Regions from separate parts of the Ectobacillus sp. JY-23 genome, predicted to be linked through region 1. Evidence: riboswitches for the same ligand, from Rfam matches in the RefSeq annotation. Region 1 holds a riboswitch; each other region holds the start of a gene.

Region 1 (10,555 bases):
TAGGTAATCTGTTAGCTGCATGTTTACACTAAAGATATATTTAGCGCCTTCCCAAGCTGTTGCAAATCCGCTTAGAATGCCACCAGCAATAAGTGCAGCCAGCATCACACCCATGCCAGCTGGTGTATTGCGAATCAAGACCGAAACCATAAAGGAGATGGTGCCGACAACAATCGCGACGAACCAGGCAAGACCATATGCCATTAAAATATACTTCCACTGCGGAATGAGATGCACATAACTTGTATTTAGACTTCCATTTTCTACCACAAACCCTGTTAAAATTGGTAAATGCCAGCCGCCATAACCAAATACAATCCCAGATAACACATAAGCAATGATACCGACAAGCAGGACGATGAAGGAAACGAATAACAGCATCGTCACATACTTACTAAGCAAGATCTTCCACCTTCGTATCGGTCGCGTCAGCAGCATTTTAATCGTGCCATCACTGCGGTCACCTGATACAAGATCAATCGCAACAATCATCACAAGAAGCGGAATAAAGAGCGTGATGCCTTGCTCGATAAATGCACGAACAAACGTCGGCGCACCTGGTGCATTCGGGTTGATATCATTGTCGAGATAGTATTGCTGCTGCTGCACACTTACTTGGAGCCACTGTTTCCACTCTTCTGGTAAGCGGGAATTGTTGAGCCTGTTTTGCGTATCCACAATCTGCTGCTGCAGTGCTACCTTCCAGTCTGATGTCCCGAGACGCTTGATTGTTGTTTCTACCTGCTTAAACTGCGCGTATACGAAAATGGGAATGAGCACAACTAAAATTAATGCGATTACAAAAACACGTTTTTTGCGATAGATTTTTTCTGATTCATTGTATACAAGGTTAAAAAATTCACGCATTGCTTCCACCTCCAGTCAACTGCATGAACAAATCTTCCAGTGTTACCGCTACCTCGCGCACGCCTTGTACTTCTACACCTTTCTCAATAAAAGCTTTATTATATGCGCTAATCATATGGACAGGCATGCGGCATACAACGATATTTCCATCACGAGTAACCTCGCTAATTGCAGGATCCGCAAGCAGCATACTTTCCGCTGTTTCTGCTGGCGTAACAATCCATTCCACTTTATCAGCTGCTTTTTTAATGAGCTCATCAATAGTAGAAACTGTAATCATTTTACCGTGATTGATAATAGCAACGCGGTCGCACATCATTTGTACCTCACTTAGCAAATGACTCGAGATAAATACACTGATATTGCGCTCTTTCACAAGGTTGTGAACAAACTCCCGTAGCTCGCGAATACCAGCTGGATCAAGCCCATTTGTCGGCTCATCCAAAATTAATAGCTGGGGATCGCCAAGCAAGGCCTGGGCAATACCCAGACGCTGCTTCATTCCAAGTGAGTACGTTTTTACTTTATCATGAATGCGCTGATCTAAATGAACCAGCTTGACAATCTCCATGATTTTTTCATCTGTCACATCACCAAGCATGCGCGCAAATTGCTTCAGATTTTCCCAGCCCGTTAAGTACGTATATAATTCTGGATTCTCTACAATGCTGCCAATTTGCTTCATCGCCTGGCGAAAATCCAGCCTCACATCATAACCGCCAATGGCAATTCGACCTTCTGTTGGCTTAATCAGACCTACTAGCATACGAATGGTTGTTGTTTTGCCGGCGCCATTTGGTCCTAAAAAGCCAAACACCTCGCCGGATTTTACTTCAAAAGAGATATGTTCCACAATCGTTTTTTTACCGATTACCTTCTTTAACCCATCTACCGCCAATACCGTACTCATTCTGCACCTCCGTTCTTAGCTACATCCAGTTTTGTTGTCATATTGTGCAAAAGACGCTCTGCCATTAATGCATATCCCGCTTCGTTTGGATGGAAATGGTCGGAGTATAGTAGCTTTGTTCCACTACTTTGAAATAAATCAAACGTCGGCACTACATACACACGTTCATAGTCTAATGCCGTTTTCTCTAAAGAGCTATTCCAGTCCGCGACGATACGTGATGTTCCCTTTAATTCCGGAATATCCTCAAATGGATTATATAAGCCTATCCAAAAGATTGGACTATCTGGATTTACTTCACGAATTTTCGTCAAGATTGTTTTAGCATTCGCTTGAAATGTCTCTGTGTCTGGACGGTACTGTGTAAAATCAGTATTAACTAATGTTTCCCAGCCAGGGAAAAGATCATTTCCGCCAATTGTTAATACGATGACATCCGCCTGCCCAATTGTGTAACGGGCACCCTTGTCAGAAAGCTGCTTCATTAAATCCGGAGCCTTCGCACCGCTTACAGCTAAGTTCGTTAAAGTTGTCTTTTGATCAAACTCCTCCTGTAGACCTTCCTTCACACGCCCGATATAGCCCGTTCCGTTTTTATCTCCTACTCCTCTTGTAAGAGAGTCGCCCAAACTCACAATTTGAAGGGTATCATTTTTCTTTGTCTTGATTTTGACTTCCGCCTGCTTCGGCACATTAGAGGCGCGCGGCTGCAGTACATCCTGGACCCCTGTCACAAATCCGTAGGCAAACAAGATAAAGGATGCCACTGTAATGGCAAGAAGTACTTTAATAACACCAGGTCTCATGCATACACCATCTTTCTCTTTACGTAATTGCACACATTATATCAAAACGCTTTCGCAAAAGAAAAAGTTAGGGTCTTATGAACCCTAACTTTTTTATAGTTATGAATTTTTTAACAATAAACCTTACAAAATAATGCGTTTATGAGCTTTGAATTGTCTCATCATAATGTATAACAACTTTACTACCTTCATTCACAATTTGTAGCACCTCTACAACACAATCCGAAAAGTAGGGTCTGAGTTCTGCTTGTATGGAGGCAGCCGCTCCTTTTCTCACATAACAAAGAACTGCAGGCCCAGCTCCGCTTAATGCGTATCCGTATATATCAGGATGCTCAGGCATGGCGCGCAGTGCTCTGAGCTCCGGGACGAACAACTCACGATACGGCTGATGAAATAAATCTCGTTTCATCGCTTCTCCTGCCAGAGACCAATCTTCTTTTAACAGAGCAGCCACTAACAGGTTGCTGACGCCGCTGCCTTGGACAGCTTCCGCATAGGAGAGCGTGGCAGGAAGTACGCTGCGGGCATCTGATGTTTTAAGCTCATAGGAAGGAATAATAGCGACAAGCTCCAGTTGATCAATTTGCTGATGAACAAGCATAGCCTTTTGTCCATCGTATGTTCCAACAACAAGACCACCGTAAAGCGATGCACCGACGTTATCCATGTGTCCTTCCATAATCGAACTGATATCCAGTTTTTCTTGCATGGTCATATTCAGTCTACAAAGTGTATTTGCCAATTCAATACCCGCAATAATAGCAGAAGCACTGCTTCCAAGGCCGCGCGTCAGCGGAATATCACTCGTCACTTCTAAGCGACAATATGGCAAGGTTACGCTATATTCGGCAGCGACGGCAAGCGCCGTTTGAAACAATAAATTACTTTCATCCTTCGGGATTCCCTCCAGCATCGCTGACTTTGCCTCGCAAAGCCAGGAGTCAGAGGAATATACATCTACTTGTAGATATTTATTAATCGCGAGGCCGATTGAGTCAAAGCCCGGCCCCAGATTAGCGGTGCTGCCTGGTACTTGTATCGTAAACATGGGAAGCGTCATTGAAGCACCGCCCCCTGAATATGTGCAAACACAACCTTTTCATCATTCGGAAGTACAATTGGTTTTATGTTTTTCACATCAATTGCGGTATTCGCATCCTTCAAGCCATTCCCTGTCAAGACGGCAACGACACGGGAGCCCTTTGGAATTTCGCCGCGCTCAATCTGCTTGCGAACCCCTGCGATGGACGCACAGGAGCCTGGCTCGGCAAAAACGCCCTCTGCTTGCGCAAGCAACTCATACGCAGCAAGGATTTCCTCATCTGTTACTTCATCAATTTTACCTTGTGAATCAATGGCAGCTTTGACAGCCTTATCCCAGCTTGCTGGGTTACCAATGCGAATGGCAGTCGCAATTGTTTCTGGTTCTTCAATTTTATAGCCGCGTACAATTGGCGCCGCGCCGGATGCCTGAAAGCCGCGCATTTGCGGCAGCCCCGTCCCTTTTTCCTCATGGTACTCCGTAAAGCCCTTCCAGTATGCGCTAATGTTACCGGCATTGCCCACAGGGATTGCTAATACATCTGGGGACTGCCCTAACGCATCGCAAATTTCAAAGGCAGCCGTTTTCTGCCCTTCCAAACGATACGGGTTAACTGAGTTTACAAGTGCTACAGGTGCCTCTTCACTCAGCTTGCGTACCATCTGCAGGGCATGATCAAAGTTGCCATCAATGCTGATAATTTCCGCTCCGTACATAACAGCTTGGGCTAGCTTCCCATACGCAATCTTTCCATTGGGAATCATAACAATACATTTCATACCAGCGCGTGCCGCATAAGCAGCGGCAGAAGCAGAGGTATTACCTGTAGAGGCGCAAATCACTGTCTTGCTTCCTGCTTCTTTAGCCTTTGCAACGGCCATGACCATGCCGCGATCTTTAAAGGATCCGGTTGGATTCGCCCCCTCTACTTTGACATATAGCTCTATATCCCATTCTTTTGAAAGCTTTTCCAGATGAATAAGTGGTGTGTTGCCTTCGTGAAGTGTAAGAAGCGGTGTTTCGGCTGTAATCGGTAAATATTGTTTATATTGCGTTAATAATCCCTTCCATGTCATTTGCTGTCACCTTCAATTCGATAGCTTGCCTTCACACACTTTACCGCATCTAGCTCCTCTAGCTTATGTAAAAGAGTTTGATAGTTTTCCAGCGTCGCACGATGTGTTACAATGACAATTTCAGCCGCGCCTTTTTCTTCAAGTGGCATTTGAATAATCTTCTCAAAGCTAGCATCATAGGAAGAAAACAAAGAGGTAATTTTAGCAAACACACCCACTTCATCCTTCACATGCAAACGAAGGAAGTACTTAGCCAGAACCTCTCGATCTTCTTTTAAAACTTTTTCATATTGCGGGGACACCGCACTATTTCCTGTTACACCTAATCTCATATTCTTCATAACTGCGACAAGATCGGATACGACAGCCGTCGCAGTTGGCAGGCTTCCCGCACCCGGGCCATAAAACATCGTTTCCCCCACAGCTTCTCCATATACATATACAGCATTAAACTCATTTTGAACGGAAGAAAGCGGGTGCTTATTCGGCAATAAAGTTGGCTCTACACTGACCTCAAGTTTATTGCCATCCCGCTTTGCAAGCCCGATTAGCTTCATCGTATAACCGAGATCACGGCTATATGCCAAATCCTCTTCCGTGATAGATGTAATTCCCTTAACCTTGACATCCGCCAGCTCCACATTTGTTGAAAACCCGAGTGTTGCTAAGATTGTCATCTTTCGTGCCGCATCTAGACCTTCCACATCTGAGCTTGGATCAGCCTCCGCAAAGCCGAGGTCCTGCGCTTCTTTTAATACATCTTCATATGCTTTTCCTTCGTTAGACATTTTCGTTAAAATAAAGTTTGTTGTACCGTTTACAATCCCCATCATCTTTGTGATGCGATCGGATGAAAAACCGTCCACAATGCTTCTTAAAATCGGAATACCTCCCGCAACACTCGCCTCATAAAAAAGGTCGCATTTATGCTCTTTGGCAACCGCAAGCAGCTCTGTTCCATACAGAGCCATCAAATCCTTGTTTGCAGTCACAACATGCTTCCCATTTCGCAGCGCCTGCAGTATACATTGTCTTGCTTGTTCTACACCGCCCATTACTTCAATGATGACATCAATTTCCTCACTATTTATAACCTCATCTGCATCCGTTGTTAACAGGGCAGGATTGATGGCGACATCTCTTTCTTTTTCCGGATTTTGCACAAGCACCTTCGCAACTTTAACAGGACAGCCAATTTGATGAGCCAAGCGATCTTGATGAGATGCAATAATTTTGACTACCCCGCTGCCAACAGTTCCAAGACCTAGTAGTCCTACTTTAATTTCAACCATCTTTCCCCACCCCTTCGTTTATTTATCTGCAATTATATAGGCTGTATATTTTAAAAACAATGTTTTTTGAACATTCAGAATATAAAAAATCACTTTGCGTATAGTAATCGTTTTCAAATACACTTCATTTAAATCTCAAGAAAAGTATATATAAAAAGGCAGTCATTGCTGCCTTTTTGCAACCTTATATTCAACCTATCACAAGATATAAGGCGTTGTTTGATAGACGTAATAATTGAGCCAATTTGAAAAAAGTAAATTTCCATGACTCCGCCAAGCCACAAACGGCTCTTGATTTGGATCGTTGTGCGGATAATAATTTTTAGGTACGTTAATAGGTATACCTTTCGCGATATCGCGCTCATATTCTTTCTTTAACGTATCTCTCGAATATTCACTGTGCCCCAAAATGAAGATATTCTTACCGGCGTTATCTGCCACAAGATGGACGCCAGCTTCTTCTGAACACGCCAACACATGCAGATCAGCAACACTCTCAATATCTACTGCACGTACTTCTGTGTGACGAGAGTGAGGGGCAAAGAAACGTTCATCAAACCCTCTAAGCAGCGGCAGGTTGCGCTCTTTTATTTCATGCTCAAACACACCAAACATTTTTTGAGGTAAGTCATATTTCGGCACCCCATAGTGATAATAAAGACCTGCTTGTGCCCCCCAGCAAATATGAAGCGTAGAAGTGACATTTGTCACTGAAAATTCCATAATTCGTTTTAACTCTTCCCAGTAATCTACCTCCTCAAAAGGAAGTGTCTCGACAGGCGCACCAGTGATGACCAAGCCATCAAAGCGTTCATTTTCGATATCGCGAAATGTTTTATAAAAGCTAGTTAAATGCTCCTTCGATACATTTTTGGAATGGTGAGATTCCATATGAAGCAAGTGTACATCAACCTGAAGGGGCGTATTTCCAAGCAGACGCAATAGCTGCGCCTCCGTTTCTTGTTTGGTGGGCATTAAATTGAGAATGGCGATTTTTAACTCCCGAATATCTTGCGTCGTTGCCCGCTCCTTTGTCATCACGAAAATATTTTCGCTCTCGAGAACCTGACGAGCTGGCAAATCCTTATCCACGATAATGGGCATATTGCTTACCTCCTGATAACGCTTGATTGAGGTCTGCGATCAAGTCCTCCACATCCTCAATTCCCACAGATAAGCGGACTAAATCCGGTGTCACACCTGCGAGGCGCTGCTGCTGCTCTGTTAACTGGCGATGCGTTGTGCTGGCAGGATGAATGACCGATGTACGCGCATCTGCAACATGTGTAACAAGTGCCGCTAGTTTTACTTGTTCAATAAACTCCCTCGCTGCGTTTGCACCACCCTTTACCCCGAATGTTAGTACACCACTAGCGCCCTTTTTCAAATATTTTTCCGCCAAGCTATACTGCGTACTGCTTTCGAGACCTGGATAATGAATCCAGCTGATGCGTTCATCCTTCTCAAGCCACTTTGCAATCTCTAGCGCATTTTGACTATGGCGGTCCATACGCAAATGGAGCGTTTCGAGGCCAATGTTGCTGATGTATGCATTAAACGGACTCATACAGTTTCCGTAATCGCGAAGCAGTTGTACGCGCGCTTTTACAATATAAGCTGCGGCACCAAAGTCTTTTACGTACTGTACACCATGATACGTGGCATCCGGTTCAACCAGTTCCTGATATTTTCCGTTATCCCAGTTAAAATTACCGCCATCAATCACAATTCCTCCAAGAGAGCTGGCATGACCGTCAATGTACTTTGTTGTGGAATGCACGACAATATTAGCACCGTGGGCAAAAGGTTGACATAAGTAAGGCGTTGCCAGTGTGTTATCAATCACTAGTGGTACATCAAGCTCCTTTGCTGCCTTTGTAAACTCTTCAAAGTTAAGTACATTCATCGCCGGGTTTCCAAGCGTTTCTCCGTATACAAGCTTTGTATTTTGCTTGCCTAGCTTCACAATTTCTTCCGCAGGTAGGTTTGGATCAAAAAAAGTAACTTCAATGCCGAGCTTACGTAGGCTCACGCCAAATAAATTAAAGGTGCCTCCGTAAACTGTGGATGAGCAAAGAAGATGATCTCCTGCGTTACAAATATTTAAAATCGCCAGCATAATGGCAGCCTGACCGGACGCGGTAGCTACTGCCCCGACGCCGCCCTCCAGTTGACTTAACTTTTGCTCAAACGCATTGATAGTTGGGTTACCAATACGCGTATAGATATAGCCTTCCGCCTGTAAATTAAACAGAGCTGCTAAGTCGTCTGGTGTATCATATTTATAAGTTGTACTTTGATATAATGGCAGTACACGTGGCTCTCCATTCTTTGGTGTATATCCGCCCTGCACACAAATTGTCCCTTGCTTCCATTGCTCTCCCATTTCAAACACCCTCTCTGATATAAAATAGCTCTGTTCAAGTTTGTTGTTGATTTCCGCAGGGGTTCGCTTTCAGCGGACAGTTAAAGAGTCTCCTCAGCGCTATGAGCCTGCGATGTCTCCCCTTGACTCTCTTAGTCTCACCCCTTCACTCTCATCAACAAGTTTCAATTAGAAACATCAGACTTTAACACAGCCTATAAATAAAAAACTGCTTCTCTCGCCCAAAGGCAAAAGAAGCAGTCCTATTACACGTTCGACCATACTTCTCTTATCTTTCAGCATTATTCTGCAGGATGTAGCACAATTCCGTTACCGGCTGTTGCTAAGGTTTCACTGGGCCTGATCCCTCCACCTATTCTTGATAAGACGTATGAAATTAGCTTGATTTTATATACAAATCACAGAAAAGTCAAATTATTTTTTTGATTTTTAAAATTATTTACCTTAATTATCAAAGACTTTTTCAACGTGTTCTAAACACATATTGTAAATCACATAAAGTTATTTTATTAAGGTCACTTTTTTAACATAATAATTTTTTACAATCACTCATTCCCTATCTTGAATATAATACGATGACAACAAACAGAATGGACGCATGGCTTATGAGCAATCAATTTAAAGAAATATTCGGAGCCGCGATAGCTGCCATAGGTACTATCACCGCGGCTATCGGTAGTACACCGCTTCCTTTTTTAGGCGATGGTCTAAAGAGTAATCTTGACCTATACGGCAATGTTCTACAAGCAACAGGTAACGCACTAGAAGCTGACGGACAAGATGGCATATCTTTAGAAAAGATAGGCAATGAAATACAAGCCACTGGAAATTCAACTGTTGTTGCCGGTATCCTATTAGATCGGGACGGAGATGCTGGCCAAAGGGCAATTATAACTGGAAATTGGCTACAAGCTCTAGGGGGATTGACTGCACTTGGGGATGAATTTGAAGACCCTACGGCAGCAGGGCAAAACTTTAACATTATAGGAAACTTACTGCAAGCAATCGGAAATTCTCTGCAAGCAATTGGGGGTATCCGGCAGCTTCGAGAAGAACAACAGGAGCAAAATCAAGAGGGAGAAGCAGAAACTTCTTCTGATAAAGAAGATCCATCTGACAAGGAGAAGAGGGTGGATACGAAAGAAGAGTCAAAAAAAGAGATTGGACCTAATGGCTTACTTATAATGGATCGCAATGAAACAATTATATTCGTAGGTAGCTGGGTGCAAGCCGTCGGGTCTGTCCTATCTCTAGTTGGTCAAATTCAAGAAGAAACACAGGAGGTAAGTGAGAAATCAGACGTGGATAAAAAGAATAAAAAAGAAATAAAAGATACACAAAAGGAAGATGATAAAGAAGAGTCGTCTGAAGAATAAGAGGGTGTCTCCATAGGAGATACTCTCTATTTTCATGATAACAATAGTTTGAAAATTTGTTGCATCAATAGATATCCTTCACGTACAGAAGTAAAAGACTGTAAGCTTTGCAGCATCGTTAGCTTGACCTTCTCCGGTGAAAACGGGGGATATGCCTGCAAAATTAAAGCCGCCATTCCAGAGCAAATTCCCGTAGCCATGGATGTTCCCGATAATGTAATATACGTACCACCCACGATAGCCCCTGGATTTTGCAAACCAAGTGTAGAATTGGGTGAATAAGCAGCCGTAATATTACTGCCTGGCACAAATAAATCTGGTTTTAATAAACCATCTATTGTAGGGGATTTACTTGTGTAAGGTGCTTTTACATCATCAGAAATGCTAGCTGTATTCAAATCATCAATAGCACCTACGGTTACAACTTTTGGATGAATGCCAGGGGTATCAACTGAAAGTGCTGCTCCGTTGTTTCCTGCAGCAGCTACAACAAAAATACCTGCATCTATAGCCAATGCAGCAGCGCGCGCAAGAGGATCGTCGGAGTATGTTAATGTGGGTGGTCCTCCTAGCGATAGGTTCATTATTTTGATATTGAATTGTGCTTTATTTTGAATAACATAATCAATTCCAGCAATAACGGTAGAAGCTGAGCCGCCTCCACTACTATCTAATACCTTTACTCCAATTAATGAAGCATCTGGAGCAACCCCCGTGTATAATCCTCCCGAAATAGACCCATTTCCAGCGGCACAGCCCGCGACATGTGTACCATGACCATTATCATCATATGGTGC
Region 2 (10,555 bases), 1.4 Mb from region 1:
AGTGATTTCCAAGGTGAAAAAGCGATGGAAGAGGATAGACAAGGTGCTGCTGATGATTGTGGCGCTCGCACTTATTTTAAATGTGTTTAACATATGGAAAGAAGATTATGCAAATCCGTATTATATGGCAGCTGTAAAAAGCATGCTCGAGAGCTGGAAGAATTTCTTTTTTGCTTCCTTTGATCCGGCAGGCTATGTGACGGTCGATAAGCCGCCTGTTGCATTGTGGGTGCAGACGATTAGCGCGTATCTATTCGGCTACCATGGCTGGAGCGTGATTTTACCGCAGGCGCTGGCAGGCATAGGCTCTGTTGTATTGCTGTATGCGCTTGTTAAACCCACATTCGGCCGGACTGCGGCACGTTTAGCGAGTCTGGTGATGGCGTGTACGCCAATTGCCGCGGCTGTCAGCCGTACAAATAATATTGATAGCTTGCTTGTTTTCACATTGCTTGTAGCGACATGGATGCTGTTTCGCGGTGTAAAGCAAGACAAGATAATCTGGTTGTTGGGGGCGTTCGCCCTCATAGGTGTAGGCTTCAATATGAAAATGCTACAAGCATATATGATATTGCCCGCGTTTTTCCTATGGTATGTGTTCAAGGCAAAAGGAACTTGGAAAAAGAAAGCAGGGGCGCTTTCTGGTGCGGTAGCCGTACTGCTGGTCGTCTCTGTTTCATGGGCGCTCATTGTTGACAGCATTCCAAAAGACAAGCGACCGTATATTGGGAGCAGTCAAACGAATTCGGTGCTTGAGTTGGCGTTTGGCTATAACGGCGTATCGCGTTTAACTGGACAAGGCGGCATGCCGAATATGACGCCTGAAATGCAAGAAAAACTTCAGGAAGAAATGAAGAAAAACGGTGGCAGCATGCCAGGACCATTTGGAAAAATGACGCCTGACATGAAAGAAAAGCTAGAAGAGGAAATGAAGAAAAACGGCGGCGCAATGCCGGGGCCGTTTGGGAATATGACGCCTGACATGAAAGAAAAGCTAGAAGAGGAAATGAAGAAAAATGGAGGTGCAATGCCGGGGCCGTCCGGAAACGTAACACCTGACATGGGTGGTATACCTATGATGCAAGGCGGTATGTTTGGAACCGGTGAACCGGGGCCGCTGCGCTTGTTTCAATCCGCATTGTCCAGTCAAATCAGCTGGCTGCTTCCGTTTGTATTATTAGGCTGTATTGCTTTACTGTGGGATATTCGTAAGCGAACAAACGCGCAGAAAGAAAGCATATTTTGGCTAGCTTGGTTGCTACCGGCTGCAGGATTTTTCAGCATTGCGGGCTTTTTCCACCACTATTATCTTATTATGCTCGCACCTCCAATTGCTGCTCTTACGGCTGCAGGATGGACGGCGCTTGTGAAGGGTTGGCGTGAAGGTCGTCAAGCGTGGCTGTTGCCGCTTGCCGTTTTCACAACAAGCGCCTTTCAGCTGTACGTGATGCTGCCTCATGTTGGAATTGGCTGGATCGTCGCACTTGGCGTTTTGGGTATCGGAATGACTATTTTGCTTTTATTGCGCCGAAACGAGAAGCTGGCGCTGGTTGGTTTCTTCGTTCTGCTGCTGGCGCCTCTTTATTGGTCTGCCACGCCGATGCTGTACGGAAATAACAATATACTTCCCGAAGCAGGCCCGAAATTAAAAGCATCGGGCAACATGATGAACGGGATGTTAGGTGAAAAAATGGACGAAAAAACTTTGCGCTATTTACAGGACCACCACAGCGGAGAAACTTATTTATTCGCGACCACAAATGCCAACACAGCTGCACCATATATCATTGAAACAGGTGAAGCGGTCATGGCAATGGGCGGTTATCTTGGTTCGGACCCAATTATGACAGTTGAACGCTTGCAAAACATGATTACTGCTGGAGATGTAAAATACTTCCTATTACCTACTTTTGGTATGGGTGGGAATACAGACGTGGAGGATTGGATTCGTACAAATGGAAGAGAAGTGCCGAAGGAGGAATGGAAATCTGAGACAAATGATAATCCGATGGATGCAGGGCTGCAATTATATGAAATCACAAAGTAAGGAGGATGGATATGACCCATACAGTACGATATTCCGTTGTTATACCGGTTTATAACGAAGAGTCCGTAATTCACGAGACCTATCGTCGTCTGCAGGCGGTGATGGAGACGACAGGAGAGACGTATGAGCTGCTGTTCGTGAACGACGGCAGCCAAGATCATACGGCTGCCATTATAAAGGAGTATAGCGCTATGAACAGCAGTGTGAAACTCATTGATTTCTCTCGTAATTTCGGCCATCAAATTGCGATTACGGCGGGAATGGATTATGCGAGCGGCGATGCAATTGTTGTCATCGACGCGGACTTGCAGGACCCACCTGAGCTGATTTTGGAAATGATTGAAAAGTGGAAGGAAGGCTATGAAGTCGTATACGCAAAGCGTATTCAGCGCAAGGGCGAGACGTTTTTTAAACAGCAAACCGCAGCCTGGTTTTACCGGGTTTTGCGGGCTTCCACCGATGTGGATATTCCAGTCGACACAGGGGATTTCCGCTTGATTGATAGGCGAGTGTGCGACGAGATGAAGCGTATTCAAGAGAAAAACCGTTTTGTGCGCGGTTTGTTCAGCTGGGTTGGATTTCGTCAGACGGCCATTGAGTATGTGAGGGACGAACGAGCAGCAGGCGAGACAAAGTATCCGTTGAAAAAGATGGTGAAGCTGTCGCTGGACGGCCTCACCACTTTTTCCTACAAGCCGCTTAAACTAGCGGGTTATATGGGAGCACTGCTGTCGATTATCGGGTTCGTTTATATGTTTATGGTGCTGTACCAAAAGCTGTTTCTTGGCAATACCGTAGAGGGTTGGGCCTCTTTAATTATCATTCAATTGTTTTTCAGCGGTATGATCTTGATTTTACTAGGTATTGTAGGCGAGTATATCGGCCGGATTTATGATGAAACAAAAAATCGGCCACTCTATATTGTCAGAGACTATCACGGACTTGAGCGAAAAGACCGTGCAGGGATGAGCAGTGTGATGCATGAATAAAGATTTACATCGTTTTTTGAAGTTTTGTACCGTCGGAGGGCTGAACACAGCGCTTGATTTTACGGTGTTTGCTCTTTTGACTGTATATGGAACATCCTCAGTTCTGGCGCAGGTCATTTCATACAGCGCAGGGATATGTAACAGCTATATATGGAATCGTACCTGGACGTTTCGGCAACATGAAACAACTTGGAAGGATATGAACCGTTTTATTGTGGTGAATCTTATTACACTGGCTGTAGCTTCGTTGTTGCTCGCTGCGCTGCAGCATATAGGATTTTCGTTAGTCATAAGCAAATTCATCACAACAGCGGCAGGAACAGTGCTCAACTATATCGGCACGCGCCGATTTGTATTTCTAGTAGAGAGGAGAGAAAAAGGATGAAGGTGAAAAAGGCGGTTATTCCGGTAGCGGGGCTGGGGACAAGGTTTTTGCCCGCGACAAAAGCGCAGCCCAAAGAAATGCTACCGATTGTTGATAAGCCAGCAGTGCAATACATTGTGGAAGAAGCGGTGGCTGCAGGTATTGAAAGCATTATTTTCGTGACCGGTCGTAATAAAAAGGCGATTGAAGATCATTTTGATAAGTCAGCAGAACTGGAGCAACTGCTGCTAGAAAAAGGAAAGCTTGCACAGCTTGCTGAAGTTCGCCATATTTCTAAGCTGGCTCAAATTCATTATATTCGCCAGCAAGAGCCGCTCGGTCTAGGTCATGCGGTGCTGTGCGCACAGCAGTTCATTGGTGACGAACCTTTCGCGGTGCTGCTTGGAGACGATATTATGGTGTCGGAAACCCCGGCGCTTCGGCAGCTGCTGAACCTATTCGAGGAAACGAGCAAGCCTGTTGTTGGCGTACAGCCGGTGGCGCTTTCTGAGGTAAGCAAGTATGGTATAATCAAGCCGCAGTATCAGCAAAATGATGTGTATGAGGTACTTGATGTAGTAGAAAAGCCAGACGTTTCACAGGCACCTTCCGATTTGGCGGTGATGGGTCGCTATATTTTACCGCCTTCCGTATTTTTGATATTGGAACAAATTGAACGCGGTGCAGGAAATGAAATCCAGCTGACGGACGCATTGCGTCATATAAAGGGATTACAAGCAATCAAGCTGCAAGGCGCACGCTACGATATTGGAGACAAGCTTGGTTATATGAAGGCCATCGCGGAAATCGGACTGCAGCGCTCGGAGCTAAGATCACAGATGCTACACTATTTAGAACAATTGCTAGAAGCTGAGAAGAAAAAGGGATAGTAAGGAGGAACGGGCATGGTTCGGATTCTCGTGGCAGACGATGACGCACATATCCGGCGTCTAATCGCCCATTATTTGGAGCAGGAAGGCTTTATGATTATCGAGGCGCAAGACGGAGAGGAGGCTTGGCGAAAGCTCGAGGAATATCGAATGGATCTGGCAGTTGTAGACGTTATGATGCCGTACAAAGACGGATGGGTACTAACTGAAGAAATACGAGCCTTGTTCGATATCCCAATTTTAATGGTTACGGCGCGCGGTGAATCGCAAGACAAACTTAAGGGTTTTAAGGTCGGCACAGACGATTATCTTGTAAAGCCGTTCGATCCACTTGAGATGATAGCTCGTGTGAAGGCACTGTTAAAGCGCTACCGAATTGCCGCGAGTCATGTGTTGCATATTGGCAACACGAAATTGGATCGCAAGCGATTGGAAATGGTTATCAGAAACGAGTCTACGACTTTGCCGTTAAAGGAGTTCGAGTTGCTGTTTGTGCTGGGAAGTGAAGAAGGAAAAATCTTCACGCGCGAACAATTGATTGAACGCATTTGGGGCTATGATTATGAAGGGGATGAACGGACTGTAGATGTCCATATTAAGCGCCTGCGCGAGCGTTGCGCTGAGAGAGATACTGGTTTTGTGATTACGACAATTCGCGGCCTTGGCTATAAAGTGGAGGTTACGACATAGTGCGCACGATTTACGGCAAAATTGTCGGTTCTTTTTTTCTTGCAATTGTATTAAGTATGCTTGTCGCATTTCTTTTGGCCACTGCTGTCAATGAGCGGGATATTAGGGAACGCTTTGCAAATGACATGATGCGAGCTGCGCAAGAGTTTGCACATTTGTATGGCAAAAGCAACATAGACGATGCCGCTTCGTTTTTATCTCACACAGGTATAGCAAGGTACACTTTTGTAGTCTATGACAGGAATATGGGGCAACAAGCGGCAGGCGGACCACCCGTACCAATTGCACAAGCAGATGTCTGGCGTGTACTAGGCGGCGCTGTATATTCTTCAGATTTTGACAAAAGGATGAAGCCCCCCGCATCCTTCACAGTGGGTATTCCGTTTCAAGAAAACGGAGAAACGTACGCTTTGTTCGTTCATGCTAGCCCTGCGCCGCCTATAAGGGAGGCGCAACGAATTCAGCTAATTCAGCTTGCGGTTATATTAGTCATCGGAACGCTGCTGTTTGCGTATGTTTCACATATCTTAGTTCGTCCGATTCGCCGGCTGATTGCAGCAACGGAACAGGTAGGAAAAGGGAAATATGATATCAATGTACCTGTCCATTCACGCGATGAAATCGGAACGCTAACGCGGCAATTTAACCAAATGACGCATGAGCTTAATAAAATTGAAGAGATGCGGCAGGAATTTGTCGCCGCTGTTTCACACGAAATACAATCGCCCCTTACATCCATTCAGGGCTTTGCGAAGGCGCTGAAAAACGAGGAGACGGAAACCTGGCGTCTTGCATATGTAAACATTATTGAACAAGAAAGCGCCCGTCTGTCACAGCTTGGGAGAAGCTTAATGAAATTGGCTTCATTGGATGCGGAACAGCACCCGTTTCATCCGAAGCGCTATCGCGTTGATGAGCAAATTCGCCGGGTATTGTCCGCCTTGGCGCCGCAATGGGAGGAGAAAGAGCTGCAGCTGGACATTGGTTTGCCAAAAACATTTCTTACAGGCGATGAAGATTTGCTAGAACAAGTGTGGACTAATTTGCTTACGAACGCTATTCGCTATACGCTGAGACAGGGCATCATTCATATCAGGCTTGTCGCGTGCGATTCGAATATCATCTGCACCATTAAAGATTACGGACCTGGCATTGCAAAAGAGGAACAAACTCATATTTTTGAACGCTTTTATAAGGTCGATAAATCAAGATCTGCTGGTGGCAATGGTTTAGGTCTTGCCATTGTGAAGAAAATCGTATTATTACATCACGGAGATGTTAAAGTAGAAAGTGAGCTAGGGAGCGGTAGCTCGTTTCATGTTGTGCTACCGAGCGGGGAGTGACCAAATTCTTTTTCAAAGTGACCAGAATATCTGGCAAACTCGCCGGATATTTTACGAAAGTAACCAAATTACCAGTGAAATTCACCAGATACTAAATAACCGGTCCTCCAAGAGAACCGGTTATTCCTTTAGCTTCGTATATACGACCAGCCGTTTTTCATGATTCTCCGTTCGCCGGTCATATCGGCCGTCGCAGGTGATGATGTTTAAATACTTTCCGTCCGCCGCGCCGAAAATCTCTTCGACGGGGGCTTGATCAAAGGGGTAAATCTCTTTTTGGAAGACGATGAACGTGAGCCTTTTACCGTCTTCGTCGTATACCATAATTTCATCACCGAGCTGTATCCGTTTCAAGTAGAAGAAAATACCCGGTCCAATGTAGTTATCCACATGTCCGGCCAGCACGGCAGTACCAAGCTCGCCAGGTGCGGGGCCAAGCGCGTACCATCCGACCTTTTTCACGTCCCTTGGTACCTCCATGGCGCCGTCTGTTGTGAGCTGCACCGGTATGACTTGCGCCTGTAGGGAAAGGCGCGGAATGCTGATTCTTGTAGGTGCCGCATGTGCGACCGACGGTACCAGCAAGAAGAGGATAAGACTACTTAGAAGTTTTTTTCGTTTTGCGAAATAGGAAAAATACCGCACCTGCAGCCGCTATCGCAGCAACATTTTTCATGGTTTCCATACCGCCAAGACCTGTTTTTGGCATATTTGGCGCCGCTGTATTTGTCAATACGATGACATCAAGCGCTGGTGTGCCGTTTAATAGACCAACCGCAAGAACTGTGTACAATGTATTTGCTTTTAGCGTTGTAGATGGCAAACTTAATACCGCATTGTTTGTGCCTGCTGCACGTACTTCTAAATCAAGTGTTGCCGGATCTACCTCTTTAAAATCTGTTACTGCTTTAAAAGAAGCGTTCGGGAATAAGACTGCGCCGCCTTTCACTGCTACATCAACAGCCGGAGCATCAGGAGACAGATGACCTACACGTACCTTTGCTTTGCCTGGTGAAGTCATTGTTTCGTCATTGATAACCAAAAGCTCTAGGTTAGCTACCTTGTTAATCGCCGCTACTGTGTAAGATTTGCCTGCTTCCACAGATAGATTTTGTGAAATAACAGGTTTTCCTTGTGCCACTGTGCCTGCTGCATAAATTTCAACTTTATGTGAGCCAGGAGCCAATTTCAAATAATCTGTCGCATCTTTAAATTTTGCGCCTTGTACCGCTGTTTTACCATCTACGACTACATCAACAGCTGGTGCGTCCGGAGAAGCGTGCACAATACGTACCATCGCCTGAGAGCCGCCTGCGAGTGCTTGACCTGTGAACAAGGCAAGCATCATCACAGAAACGAGTAAAGACCATATTTTTTTCATGTGTATTCCTCCTATGTATATGTTTGGCATTACAATATGAGTGTGTGCATTCACACAATATGGAAACCAGGTAAATTGTTCCAAAAAAATAGTTTGACAAGCATAAGAAGAGCTGTTAAGATAATCATTAAATTCTGAATAATAAAACTCTTATAAAGAGCGGCGGAGGGACTGGCCCGATGAAGCCCGGCAACCATTCAAAAGAAAAGGTGCCAAATCCAGCAAAGCATCATGCTTTGAAAGATAAGAGAGGATCACGGAACTCCGCCTCTCCTTTGAGAGGCTTTTTTAATTTCATAATCAAATGCATCAGGTGACGCACATATCGTGCGGCTTAAAAGGGAAGACCGGTGACAATCCGGCGCGGTCCCGCCACTGTGATGGGGAGCGACTTATTAGAACCACTGTGAAAAACGGGAAGGAATAAGAAGCAATGAACCTAAGCCAGGAGACCTGCCTGTTGTATGCGCTTGTGCTCTACGGATGAATAGAGAGGAGTGATGCATACGTGTTGGGAAAACCAGGTCTCAACTCTAGTTAGTGATGCGTATGAATCTCCCTTTTCGCCGAAAAGGGAGATTTTTTGTTGAGAACACAATCAAAAGGAGTGGGGAAATATGAAAAGTTCAAACTTAGGTTATCCACGTATTGGAGAGAAGCGGGAGTGGAAGCATGCGCTCGAACGTTTTTGGGCTGGTGATCTGGAAGAAACAGCATTTTTACAGGAGATGAAGGAGCTGCGTCTTCATCATTTACGTAAACAACAGGAGATTGGCATCGACCTTATCCCGGTCGGCGATTTCAGCTTCTACGATCATGTACTGGACGCGGCGTTCATGTTCGGTATTGTGCCGAAGCGCTTTGCGCAGCAAGAGATGTCACTACGTACTTATTTTGATATCGCACGTGGTAATGACACGGCGGTGGCGGCGGAAATGACGAAATGGTTCAACACAAACTATCACTATATCGTACCGGAATGGGATGATGTAGCACCAAAGCTAATTGAAAACCGGCCGCTTCGTTTATATGAGGAAGCAAAAGAAATTGGCATTCACGGCAAGCCGGTGCTACTGGGCCCAGTTACGCTAGTGAAGCTATCAAAGGGGTATGAAAGCTTCAAACGCGCGGTGGAAGCGCTAGTTCCGCTATATGAACAGGTACTTTCCGAGCTCCAGGAAGCGGTGTGGATTCAAATCGACGAACCGATTTTGGCAACCGATCTTTCTGATGAAGAGTTTGAGGTGTTGCACGCTGCATATACGAAACTGCGAAAGGCAACAAATAGCCGCTTGATTCTGCAAACATATTTTGACAGCATAACACGCTACAAAGAGGTGGTAAAGCTGCCGGTCGATGCTATTGGTCTTGATTTTGTACATGACCGCGGTGAAAATTTGCTGTCGCTACAGCAGTATGGATTTCCGCAGGAGAAATACTTGGCGGCGGGTGTAATCGATGGGCGCAATGTGTGGCGCGCGGATCTAAAAAGTAAGCAGCATGTACTTGAACAATTGACAAAAATTGTACCAAACGACCGTCTGCTTGTACAGCCGTCAGCTAGTTTGCTGCACGTACCAGTTACCGTAAAAGAAGAATCTCTTGAGGATACCTTACAAAACGCACTGGCATTTGCCGATGAAAAGCTGGCTGAGGTTGTTTTGTTAGCAACAGGTGCAGATTCAGCGGCAATAGAAGTAAGCAGTATAGCTCTTCAGGCGCTCGCTGCTTCACCTGCACGTAATCATGAAGCGGTACGTAAAGCTATGCAGAACTTGCCTGCCGAAGTGGAACGAAATTCTCCATTCACCGAGCGCCGCGAGCTGCAGCAAGCTCGCTTCGGATTGCCGCTTCTGCCAACCACGACCATCGGTAGCTTTCCACAAACTGCCGAGGTGCGCCAAAAGCGCCGGGCATGGCGGCGGGGCGAACTGCCGGATGCTACCTATCAAGCGTACATTCGTGCCGAAATTAAAAAATGGATCGAAATGCAAGAGGAAATAGGACTGGACGTGCTTGTGCACGGCGAATTTGAGCGCACGGACATGGTCGAGTATTTTGGTGAAAAGCTAGCCGGCTTTCAATTTACCCAAAACGGTTGGGTGCAGTCGTACGGCTCGCGCTGCGTAAAGCCACCGCTCATTTACGGCGATGTGGCCTTTGTAGCGCCAATGACAGTGAAGGAAACACTATACGCACAGTCGCTTGTTAACAAACCGGTCAAGGGTATGCTAACAGGGCCGATTACCATTTTAAACTGGTCGTTTGTCCGCGATGATATGCCGCGCCGCGATGTTGCCAATCAAATTGCCTTGGCCTTGCGAGAAGAGGTAGAAGCACTCGAAGATCATGGCATCCGTATGATTCAGGTTGATGAGCCTGCACTCAGAGAAGGATTACCGTTAAAACGAAAGCACTGGGACAGCTATCTTGCCGATGCGGTATATGCATTTAAGCTGGCAACAACAGTTGTTCGCGACACAACGCAAATTCATACACATATGTGTTATTCCAATTTCGAAGACATTATAGAAGCAATTGCTGCGCTCGACGCCGATGTGATCTCAATTGAAACGTCAAGAAGCCACGGTGAACTCATCGGCGCATTTGAAACACACACGTATGAGAAGGGAATTGGCCTGGGTGTATACGACATCCACAGCCCGCGTGTACCAAAGCTTTCTGAAATCGAACGTAACATCGCCCGCGCGCTGCAGGTATTGCATCCCAAGCAAATTTGGATTAATCCGGATTGCGGGTTAAAAACAAGAGGCATTGATGAAACGGTAGCAGGGCTGTGCATCATGGTACAGGCCGCCAAGCGAGCGAGACGACAGCTCGAAGCGGTGAT
Region 3 (10,555 bases), 1.7 Mb from region 1:
GTGGACACCAGAATGGGATATCTCCGCAAATATTTCTCCATCTCTCTATGAAATATGGGAGCAACATGAAAAGATTTTAGCTATGTATGGCCATGTACTTGGACACCGTGTGTTTCGATGTCAAAAGTAAGAAGGAACCTTGTATGAGGCTCCTTCTTTGTATGAGATGCGGTTCGAATAACAAACATTAAAAGAAGAATAGAGCTGCTAAAGCGATACCCACAATAAATCCTAACCCAAGTGCATACGCACCGCCATAATAGTCATCGTCACATCTTCCGCGGCAATCCCTTCTCTCGTAACCATAGCGATTGCGATCTTCATTGTACCCATATACTTCTTCATCGTATGGAATATAGCCAAAGCCACGATTATATCGTTGTCGAACAGGCTCAATCCAAACGGAATCATCGGAAACCTTTTTAATCCTTCCGATATGATAGTTACCAGATTTGTCTTGAATACGTACAACTCTGCCATTATATTGACAGCATAGATGATAACATTGTTGTCGGTTCATTATAAACCTCCTTTCACCTCATGATAGAGTATGACAAAGGACAAACATTGCTTGTGTGAATATCTCGAATGTATGAGTAAAAAGAAGTATAAGCATTGCATTTATCTGTAAAAATTTATAGTATTAGAGGGATATAGATAGATAGGGGATAGATGATGCTGGCTGAGAAATTACTGTTACATATTTTAATTATTATGGCACCGATGTTTTTTTATGGGTTATTTATAGAACACCACTCATTGAAGAAATCAAAGATACTCGGCGGTATACTTCAAGGAGTAGCGGCCTGTTTATGTATGTTATTTCCATTTGTAAGCCACGGGTTTCATTGGGATTTACGATATGTCCCTATCATTGTAGCTTTTTTGTATGGAGGCCCGAAAGCAGGAACAATCGCCTTCTTAATGGTCATATGTATGCGCATTGCAATCGGTGGTCCTCTTGTTTTATATGGTATAGGTATTATTGTGTTATCTGTGTTGTTTTCTTTTATGTTCGTAAAGCGATTTTATGAACATCCATCAAACCACAGAATCATCATAGGTGTGTTAATGGGTTTTTGGTCTGCTTTCTCTGCTACCCTAACCGTGTTGTTTTACATGTGGAACACAAAATCCTGGAAAGGTGGCCTGGCTGATGATTTAGTACCTATTGCGCTCATTCAGATGCTAGGTATGACTGCTTCTGTTTTAATGCATGAACGAATTGTGGAACGAATTGTGATGCGCCAAGAGATGGAACGTGTCGAAAAAATGAATACACTCGGAGAGTTGGCGGCATCGATTGCTCACGAAGTACGAAATCCTCTTACTGTAGTGAAGGGCTTTTTACAAATGATGAAGCAAGGTGAAAATTATCAATATGTGCCGCTTGTGCTGAGTGAAGTAGAACGAGCAGAAAAGATTATTAGCGACTATCTTAATTTTGCCAAACCACAATTTCAAGAAAAAAGGCGTTTTTGTTTAGATATTGTATTAAATGAGGTTTGTATATTGCTAGAACCATTAGCTATGAACAAAGGAATTTCTTTACAAGTTAAAATTGGGGCAAATCCACTTCTTGAGACCGATGCAGATCAGTTGAAACAAGCATTATTGAATATTATTAAAAATGCCATTGAAGCTACCTCATCAGGAGGTGTAGTTGTTGCAACTGCTGCTGTAAAAAGTGGTGTTGAAATTCGAATTGTGGACACTGGGAAAGGGATGACCACCGAGCAGCTTAAAAGAATCGGAACATTGTTTTACACAACGAAAGACCAGGGAACTGGACTCGGGACATTGGTCTCTTTGCGTATTATTAACACAATGAACGGAACACTGATGTATAAAAGCCAACCAGGAGTCGGTACAGAAGCTACCATTACGTTACCTACAGTATAATCTTCACCCCCATAAAACAAGAGAATACCGGGTATACTAATGCAACAATACAAATAACAGTCTTTTAGCTGTATTGTAAGTTGATAAAGGGGCGTCTAAAATGCGATACCGGCTACTTTTATTGATATGTTTTATCATTCTTGGAGGTTGTGCGACAGGAACAGCCAATTTGAGAGTGCATAAAAATGGCAGTGCTGATGCAACAATTCAATTTGCGCTAAAACAGGAGTTAAAGCGTTATACAGCTGATTTAAATCCATTTTCGTCTATGGAAGATGTACTTCGCAATCAAGGGTTTCAGATAGAGGAGTTTAATCGTCAAAAAGAATTTGGCTTTGAAGCAAAGCGTCACTATCATTCATTGCGTGAATTACAAGGAAGTGCAGCGACAAGTATTCCTGCCAGTGTAGAGAGTCGTATGTTACATGTTTCGTATGAAGAAAAACACTCTCTATTTTTTACGACGTATCGCGTACGTGCAAGGGTTGATTTACAACCTTTGTATGATGATTTTCTATACACGTTTACTCGTAAGTTCCAAGCCGCGGATTGGACAGCGAACTATATTGGAGATGAGCTTACTAAACAGTTGTTGCTTCATGTGAGAGTCATATTACCCATTAGAGCGTCATCGTCTAATGCAACGCAGATTGCTAAAGGCGGCAAAGAACTGGAGTGGAAAATGAGCTTACGTAAGGTTAACGATTTGCGTATGGAAGTAAAAGTGCCTCGTATACGCAACTTTGCCGTAGCCGCTGGAACAGGACTATTATTTTTGATTATTCTGTTCGTTTGGTGGAAAAAACGCCGTCTGCAAAAAAAGAAATAATTGTATAAATTTTCGGAATTACATTGACTTTTATACGAGTAATCCTTACAATTGTGAATACAACTGTATATCGTTATTTTCTTATCTAGAGAGGTGGAGGGACTGGCCCTTTGAAGCCTCGGCAACGGATTTACTATAATACCGTGCCAAGTCCAGCAAGCATCTGCTTGAAAGATAGGGGAATGAAGTATTTGTATATTTCAGCCTCTTTCTGTCTTTAGAAAGAGGCTTTTCGTCTAAAAGGAGGATTGCTATGAAATATGGATTTTGGATGCCGATTTTTGGTGGGTGGCTCCGTAATGTAGATTATGAACATATGCCGCCAACCTATGCGTATGCAAAAGAAGTAGCACAAGTAGCTGAGCGCTGGGGATATGATACGACTCTTATTGCTGAATTATATCTTAATGATATTAAAGGGCCAGAGCACGACTCATTAGAAGCTTGGACGACAGCTGCAGCTTTAGCAGCTGTTACAGAGAAGATTGAAATTATGACTGCAATTCGACCAGGGTTTCATAACCCAGCTGTGGCAGCTAAAATGACTGCCAACATTGATCATATCAGCAAGGGTCGTTTTACACTGAATGTGGTTTCAGCTTGGTGGGCAGAAGAAGCGAGGCAATACGGCGGTATTTTTTCAGAGCATGATGAACGATACGAGCGTACGAATGAATTTGTAGATGTATTAAAGGGGCTATGGACAGAAGAAACCTTTACATATGAAGGTAAATATTATCATATTGAAAATGCAAAGCTTGCTCCAAAACCTGTACAAAGACCGAATCCTATTTTGTATGCGGGCGGGGAAAGTGAAAAAGGCAAGCAAAGTATTGCATCTTTTGCGGATGCGTATGTAATGCATGGAGGGACACCTGAAGAAGTTAGCATAAAGATTGCTGACATGAAGGCGCGCAGACAAGAAATTGGTAGGGAAGCATTTCATTCCTTTGGTATGGCCGCATATGTAATTTGCCGCGATACAGAAGAGGAAGCAACAGAAGAACTACAACGTATCACAGATATAAAAACTGGAAGTGCATACGCTGGATATGACGATTTTGTGAGCAAATCACAGCTTGAACAACAAGTAAAGCTATATGATTACTCAGTTTCTAATCGTGGGTTACGTCCTAACTTAATTGGAACACCTGAACAAATTGCAGAGCGTATTCTAGCTTTTGAACAAGCTGGTGTGGACTTATTATTACTACAATTTTCACCGCAACTAGAAGAGATGGAGAGATTTGCTAAGCATGTGATGCCGTTAGTTGAACGAAAAAGAAATCAGATTACAACATAGAAAGAGAGTGGAAATGATGGGGAAAATTTATGTAATTCACGAAAACAGTGAGTGGACAGTGCATTTAACAAAGCGATTGGAAGAGTTGAAACTACCTTATGAAGAATGGCATCTCAATGAAGGTTGTATTGATTTATCAACGGAGCCACCTGAAGGTATCTTTTTTAGTCGCATGAGCGCATCTGCACATACAAGGGGACATCGTTATGCACCGGAATATACAGCAGCCGTTTTGCATTGGTTAGAGGCACATGGTCGTAAAGTATATAATGGCAGCCGTGCGCTTTCTCTAGAGGTTAGTAAAGTACTGCAGTATCTTGAGCTTGAAAAGCATGGTGTACGAACACCAAAAACGGCTGTTGCGGTAGGTCGTTCGCAAATTTTAGAAGCGGCAAAGCGCTTTGATGGATGTCCTTTTATTACAAAGCATAATCGCGCTGGTAAAGGTCTTGGTGTGCAGTTGTTTCAAAGTGTGGAAGCACTGCAGAGATATGTGGAAAGTCAAGCGTTTGAAGAACCTGTTGATGGCATCACATTGGTGCAAGAATATATCCATTCGCCTGAGTCTTATATTACACGCTGTGAATTTGTAGGGGGCAAGTTCGTTTATGCCGTGCGTGTCGATACAACAGAAGGATTCCAATTGTGCCCTGCAGATGCTTGTCAAATTGGAGACTTATTCTGCCCTGTAGGAGAGGAAGTAGAAACAAAGCCAAAGTTTCAAATAATAAACGATTTTCAGGAAGATGTTATTGCAAGCTATGAAAACGTGCTTGCGGCTAACGGAATCAGCGTAGCCGGCATTGAGTTTATACGCGATGCAAACGGAATTATTTACACGTATGACATTAATACAAATACAAACTATAATTCTGATGCTGAAGCAGTGGCAGGTGTATATGGAATGCTTGAAGTTGCGAGGTTTTTACAGAGTGAACTGCAAAAGTACCATCCAAACAGTGTAACTACTCTTTCGTAATAGATATAGTGAAGAGATCTTTGTCAGATGATGAAGATCTTTTTTGTGTTTGATAGACATGTCAGCCCGGCTTGTACATATATTGTAACAGATACGATTGAGGAGGTTTATATGGATCCGATGTATACAGGCAGTATTATATCTTCGCTTTGTACAATAGCGGGGGCAGTTCCTGCTATGTTTTTACAGCATATTTCGCATCGAGGTCGTGATATATTACTGGCATATACAGCTGGGATTATGGTAGCGGCTTCTACCTATGGATTAATCCCCTCAGCTATGAAACTATCAAATATATATGTGCTGACTATTGGTGTGTTGCTTGGAACGATTGCACTGACTTTTCTGGATAGTTGTCTGCCACACATAGAGCTTGAAAGGAAAGAACATCCGTTTCAAGGCGGCCAACCCTTACTTTTAATTGCGATGGCTTTTCATAATATACCGGAAGGCCTTTCAGTAGGTGTGAGTTACGGTAGTCATGTAGCTGATTTAGGACCATTGGTTTCATTTGCGATTGGACTGCAAAATGTACCAGAAGGGTTTCTGGTCGCCCTTTATTTAGTATCGCACGGCGTAAAACCAATATATGCTTTATTGTGTACGGCTTCTACAGGAATATTGGAGCTTGCCTTTGGTATCATCGGTATTTCATTTGCCGGACAATTCTCCGCGATTGTTCCGTATGGACTGGCGTTTGCGGCAGGAGCGATGTTGTTTGTGGTGTATAAAGAATTGATTCCAGAAAGTCATGGGGATGGAAACGAACGTTCTGCCACGTTCTCCTTTATTGGCGGTCTCTTAACAATGATTGCACTAACACATTTCATCCGTTGACAAAAATAGTGAATAAAGTTCTGAATACCCCTTTTTTGAAAGGAAATTTCAATGATGTTGTCGAATACGAAAGTATGTTGAAATATGGGAGGCGAACGATGTTAGCTGAGAAGTTGCTATTGCATATTTTAATTATCTTAGCACCCATTTTGATTCACCATGCTTTTTTTGAAAAATGGCGTCTTGGCAATTCGCCATGTGTGTATGGGGTATTACATGGTGTCGCAGCGGGTTTATGTGTATATGTTTCTTACTTTAGCCACGGAATGTATTGGGATTTACGATATGTCCCGATTGCGTTGTCCATGTTATATGGTGGTCCAATTGCCGGTGGCATTGTGTGTATGGTTGTATTACTTGTTAGAGGTTCATTAGGTGGTGAGACACTTGAAGTGGCTTATGGAGGCGTACTTTTGATTGCTACAACTTCGTATTTCCTTTCATTGGTGTTTCAACGTAAAAAAGCGAGAAAGCGAGTGCGTATGATTGTAATTGGCAGCATGGGTGCAGTTTGTATAGCATTCACAATCATCGCTTTTTATGTTTTGAATAGCAGTTTGGCCAACCACCAAGTATTGTGGGATTATGCATTGTTTAATCTAATCCAAATTATTGCAATCGGTTTCGCAGCCATGTTAATTGAAGAGAATCTAGAAAGAATGCGTATAAAGGCTGAAATGCAGCGTACGGAAAAATTAAATACATTGGGTGAACTTGCTGCATCGATTGCGCATGAAGTACGAAATCCATTAACAGCAGTCAAGGGTTTTTTACAGCTGATGGAGCAAGAGAAGCAGGTGAATCCTACGTATTTGCCTATTATACTAAGTGAAGTGAATCGTGCCGAAGCAATTATTAGTGATTATCTGACTTTTGCCAAGCCTGAGATTAAAAAAGTAGAATCGTTTTCTATTGCAGATTTGCTAGAAGAAGTAGCGCAAATATTAGATCCTCTGTTACTGGGTAGAGATGTATGTTTAACAAGAGCGTTTCAGTCCAATGCCCGAATGAAAACGGACCGTGATCAACTTAAGCAAGCGCTTATTAATATTGTCAAGAATGCGATTGAAGCCAATGAGAGTGGCGGAACAGTGAGCATAGGTTTATATGTAGCTAATCATAATGCGTACATTCAAATTAAAGATACAGGTAAAGGAATGAATAGGGAACAGTTGTCTCGCATTGGTACGTTATTCTACAGTACAAAAGAAACAGGAACAGGCTTGGGAACTGTTGTTTCCATTCGAATTATTGAGATGATGAAGGGGAAAATATCATACAAAAGTGAGCCGGGTTTTGGAACCGAAGTTACGATTCGATTACCTATTATAGAAATGAAGTGAGCCTTGCACTGTTATGCAAGGCTTTTTTACTTTATATACAATAATTATATTATGTAAACAAATAAGCTTGACACAAATACAAGTCATATCAACTTTTTTTTCTCATATGATGAAGCATAGGAATTTGTCTATGCTTATCCTCGTGTAAAGGTGGCTTCAGCATATGAGAAAACACTTGATGGCCACATGTGCGCTGTTGCTTCTTATTCTGATGTGGACGCCTAACGTGGTAAAAGGAGAACAAAAGCAAAGAACGGTCGTATTGGTATACGATGACTCGGGAAGTATGCGTACTATGAACCGCTGGATGTACGCAAGTTATGCATTGCAAAGTTTTGTGGGTCTTCTTTATGAAAATGATATATTTTCTTATGTTCCTATGAGCACACCAGATAAGGAAATCGCTGTTTCGCTTACTAACAGGCAGTCTGAAATACACAGCATACGTAACTGGAGTAATTATAAAAACACCCCGTTTCAGTCTGTTGAAACAGCAATTCAAGCATTAAAACGTCAAGCAGGGAAGGGTGCTGAGGAACTGTGGTTGATTGTGCTGACTGATGGAGCCTTTAATGAATTGGAAGATCCCAATAATCCGCAGTATGAAGGGAATAAAAAGAGGATTGCAAGTACACTGCGCAACTTTAAAAGTGAAATGGATCAAAAGCAAGTCGCTATACACACAGTATTGATTACAGTGGAATCACATCTTAGTGAAATAGAGAAACAACAAGTTAATACATTTAAAGAAATTTGGCAGGATACGACTAAAGGGATTGTGCTTCCAACAGATGGAGAGTCTGGAATTATAAATAGTGTGAATGCGGCAGCAGCATTAGTCGCTAACCGTGATCCGTTTTCTCATGTAGAAGATGCTGTGAAAACAGAGATAAAAGATAATCATGTGAAGATTACTTCACCGTTTCCAGTGCGACGAATAACACTTGTACAACAGGGGACTAAACAAAATGCACGTGTAAAAACAAGTCCATTTGAAAAGGTAGATTCATATGGAATAGAAACACCGCAGACGCTAATTCAAGGATATATCACTCACTTATCCTATACTCGTAAAGTTATCCAACCAGGCACGTATGACATTATATTAGAGCAGCCACCGCCTCCTGATACAAGAGTATTAGTAGAACCGGATTTAGATTATAAAGTTACTGTATATAAAGAAAAAGAAAATACACTTAGAGAAGCAAATGGAGAGGTATATACAGGAGATCCGCTCATTATAGAAGCAAAACCAGAGGAATTGCCGACAAAATCTTCTTATTTTGCTGCGTATATTACAATGGATGAACAACAACGTTCTATGACCTGGAATGAGGAAAGAAAAGCATTTCAGTATCGGTTGAACGCTACATCATTTCGTGGTTCCATCAGTATGAACATTAAAGGCTTTTATCAACAAACTAAGGAATTTCAAATTAAAGCGGTATCTAAACCACAATTATCGTTGCGCGTAGAAACCGTAAATTGGAAGCAATCTGTAACGGAGCTCGTGCATGCAAAGCCTCTTGTCTTACAACCGCTTTTAAACGGAAAAGCGATGACAAAGGAAGAGCTGAAAAACGTTTCATACCAAGTTCGCCTGAACAAAAATATTCGCTATGAATTGCTTCATAATGAAAAAATACATGTCTATTTGCGCCCGCTATATTCAAATACTTTTAATTTCACTGAAACAGGAATCGCAGAGGCAACTGTTACAATGAAACATCCGAAATTCGGAGAGGTGTCGCAGTCTGTAACGTTCACTGTAGAAAACACATCCATGTGGCAACGTTACCATATTTTGTTGCAATATGTTATTCCGAGTATATTGGCACTTATGATGTTAATGTTTGTAATTGTTGGATGGATTGTCAAGCCGAGGTTTCATCGACGTGCTCTTGTTTCGTATGAATTAGATCAGTCTTTATCAGATGAGTGGATTCATAAAGCGGAACCTGAAGTGTTGCGAGGGCCTTGGTGGAAGCTCGGGATACCGTACCGAGCTGAACGTCGAACAGTCCAATCTGTTACTTTTGTGGCTAGAAAAGGGACGAAAGCAGTTTTAATAGCGAGGGAATGTCAAGTGGAAGGGATGGTGATAGACGGGTCTTTTTTGCAACAAGATGAGATTGGTACTGAGCATAGAACTTTATATCCGAACGAAACCATCATCGTAGATCGCGGCTATGGAAAAGAAACATATTGGTATGAATGTGATTAGGGGGGGATGAAGAGTATGAATGCGCAAGTTCCGACGATTTTAATTGGTTTAGGTGGGATCGGAAGTTCCATTACGCATCGTGTATACGGGAAAATCCCAAAAGAGCGTCGTAAGAAAGTGGCAATGCATGTGTTTGATACAGATATCAATACGGTAGGGCGGTTTGGGAACAAAAAGTTTGTCACACAAACGAGCTCTAGTAAAACGCCGCGCGAGTATATTGCGGAGGATCCGACTATTACAGATTGGTTTCCGGAAGACCCAACTATTTTAGATAAGCCGCTTACCGAAGGGGCAGGACAATTGCGCGTTATTTCGCGTTTAGCCTTGCGTGCTGCGATGAAAGATGATAAATTGACCGCATTTTGGCAAGAGATTGAGGGGATTTTTCCGGTTACCAGTGACACAACTGAATATGGTGTTCGGGTTATTATTATCACGTCGCTTGCAGGTGGTACAGGATCGGGGATGTATCTGCAGACTGCCCTGTATTTACGCGAGATGTTACGAAAAAAATTACAGCATAATAACATTATTATACGAGGAGCATTTTTACTTCCGGACGCCTTGGTAAAAACACGAACAATCAGTGCCAAAGAGTATGAAACTGTTCAAGCGAATGGATATGCTTCGTTAAAAGAGCTACATGCGATTACACTCGGCTCTTCCGGTGAATTGTCGAGACGAGGTGGAGCGACAATTGAACTTGAATATCGCCCGGATCAAGTAGATGAAGATGGTCGAACTAATCATACGATTATGCAAAAGCATCTTCCTTATAATTATTGCTTTTTGTACGACTACGAAAATTTACATGGTCACCATCTGCAAAATTTATCAGACTATATGGAACAAATGACGAACACGATTTACCTGCAATTGTTTAGTCCCATGTCAGCCAACCATTTTGCGCAAGAAGACAACCAAATTCAGCAGCTAGCGGACTCAAATGGAAAAGCGCGCTATTGCGGTGCAGGTGCTGCAAAAATTATTTATCCCTATAGTCAAGTCGTTGAGTATGCGTCTTTAAAGTGGGCTGTACAGGGGCTAGATGAATCGTGGCTACATCTTGATAAGCTGTACGATGAGAAGAAACTGCGATATGAACAGGATATCAGGCGGGGCGTACAGCGAGAAA

The links. Region 1 has a riboswitch for S-adenosylmethionine ahead of MUG87_RS12115 (bifunctional O-acetylhomoserine aminocarboxypropyltransferase/cysteine synthase). Riboswitches for the same ligand answer to the same signal wherever they lie in the genome.
Region 2: another riboswitch for S-adenosylmethionine. It lies ahead of metE (5-methyltetrahydropteroyltriglutamate--homocysteine S-methyltransferase); the one in region 1 lies ahead of MUG87_RS12115 (bifunctional O-acetylhomoserine aminocarboxypropyltransferase/cysteine synthase).
Region 3: another riboswitch for S-adenosylmethionine. It lies ahead of MUG87_RS03480 (LLM class flavin-dependent oxidoreductase); the one in region 1 lies ahead of MUG87_RS12115 (bifunctional O-acetylhomoserine aminocarboxypropyltransferase/cysteine synthase).

What each region holds. Positions count from the first base shown of each region.
Region 1 is NZ_CP095462.1:2,342,183-2,352,737, forward strand. Features, by position in the region: gene MUG87_RS12080 (ABC transporter permease) at 1-867, opposite strand, end outside; gene MUG87_RS12085 (ABC transporter ATP-binding protein) at 860-1,777, opposite strand; gene MUG87_RS12090 (SGNH/GDSL hydrolase family protein) at 1,774-2,583, opposite strand; gene thrB (homoserine kinase) at 2,723-3,646, opposite strand; gene thrC (threonine synthase) at 3,643-4,704, opposite strand; gene MUG87_RS12105 (homoserine dehydrogenase) at 4,701-5,996, opposite strand; gene metA (homoserine O-acetyltransferase MetA) at 6,195-7,100, opposite strand; gene MUG87_RS12115 (bifunctional O-acetylhomoserine aminocarboxypropyltransferase/cysteine synthase) at 7,081-8,382, opposite strand; SAM riboswitch class I at 8,648-8,750, opposite strand; gene MUG87_RS12120 (DUF6944 family repetitive protein) at 8,988-9,758, shown strand; gene MUG87_RS12125 (S8 family peptidase) at 9,791-10,555, opposite strand, start outside.
Region 2 is NZ_CP095462.1:3,759,897-3,770,451, forward strand. Features, by position in the region: gene MUG87_RS19020 (glycosyltransferase family 39 protein) at 14-2,047, shown strand; gene MUG87_RS19025 (glycosyltransferase family 2 protein) at 2,059-3,036, shown strand; gene MUG87_RS19030 (GtrA family protein) at 3,029-3,421, shown strand; gene galU (UTP--glucose-1-phosphate uridylyltransferase GalU) at 3,418-4,290, shown strand; gene MUG87_RS19040 (response regulator transcription factor) at 4,306-4,980, shown strand; gene MUG87_RS19045 (sensor histidine kinase) at 4,980-6,323, shown strand; gene MUG87_RS19050 (class F sortase) at 6,444-6,968, opposite strand; gene MUG87_RS19055 (DUF4397 domain-containing protein) at 6,922-7,704, opposite strand; SAM riboswitch class I at 7,852-7,954, shown strand; cobalamin riboswitch at 7,999-8,180, shown strand; gene metE (5-methyltetrahydropteroyltriglutamate--homocysteine S-methyltransferase) at 8,322-10,555, shown strand, end outside; gene MUG87_RS19065 (CPBP family intramembrane glutamic endopeptidase) at 10,502-10,555, shown strand, end outside.
Region 3 is NZ_CP095462.1:661,927-672,481, reverse strand. Features, by position in the region: gene MUG87_RS03500 (class I SAM-dependent methyltransferase) at 1-130, shown strand, start outside; gene MUG87_RS03495 (hypothetical protein) at 188-520, opposite strand; gene MUG87_RS03490 (ATP-binding protein) at 676-1,902, shown strand; gene MUG87_RS03485 (hypothetical protein) at 2,072-2,731, shown strand; SAM riboswitch class I at 2,810-2,912, shown strand; gene MUG87_RS03480 (LLM class flavin-dependent oxidoreductase) at 2,985-4,034, shown strand; gene MUG87_RS03475 (ATP-grasp domain-containing protein) at 4,051-5,013, shown strand; gene MUG87_RS03470 (ZIP family metal transporter) at 5,125-5,850, shown strand; gene MUG87_RS03465 (ATP-binding protein) at 5,949-7,193, shown strand; gene MUG87_RS03460 (vWA domain-containing protein) at 7,357-9,417, shown strand; gene MUG87_RS03455 (tubulin-like doman-containing protein) at 9,433-10,555, shown strand, end outside.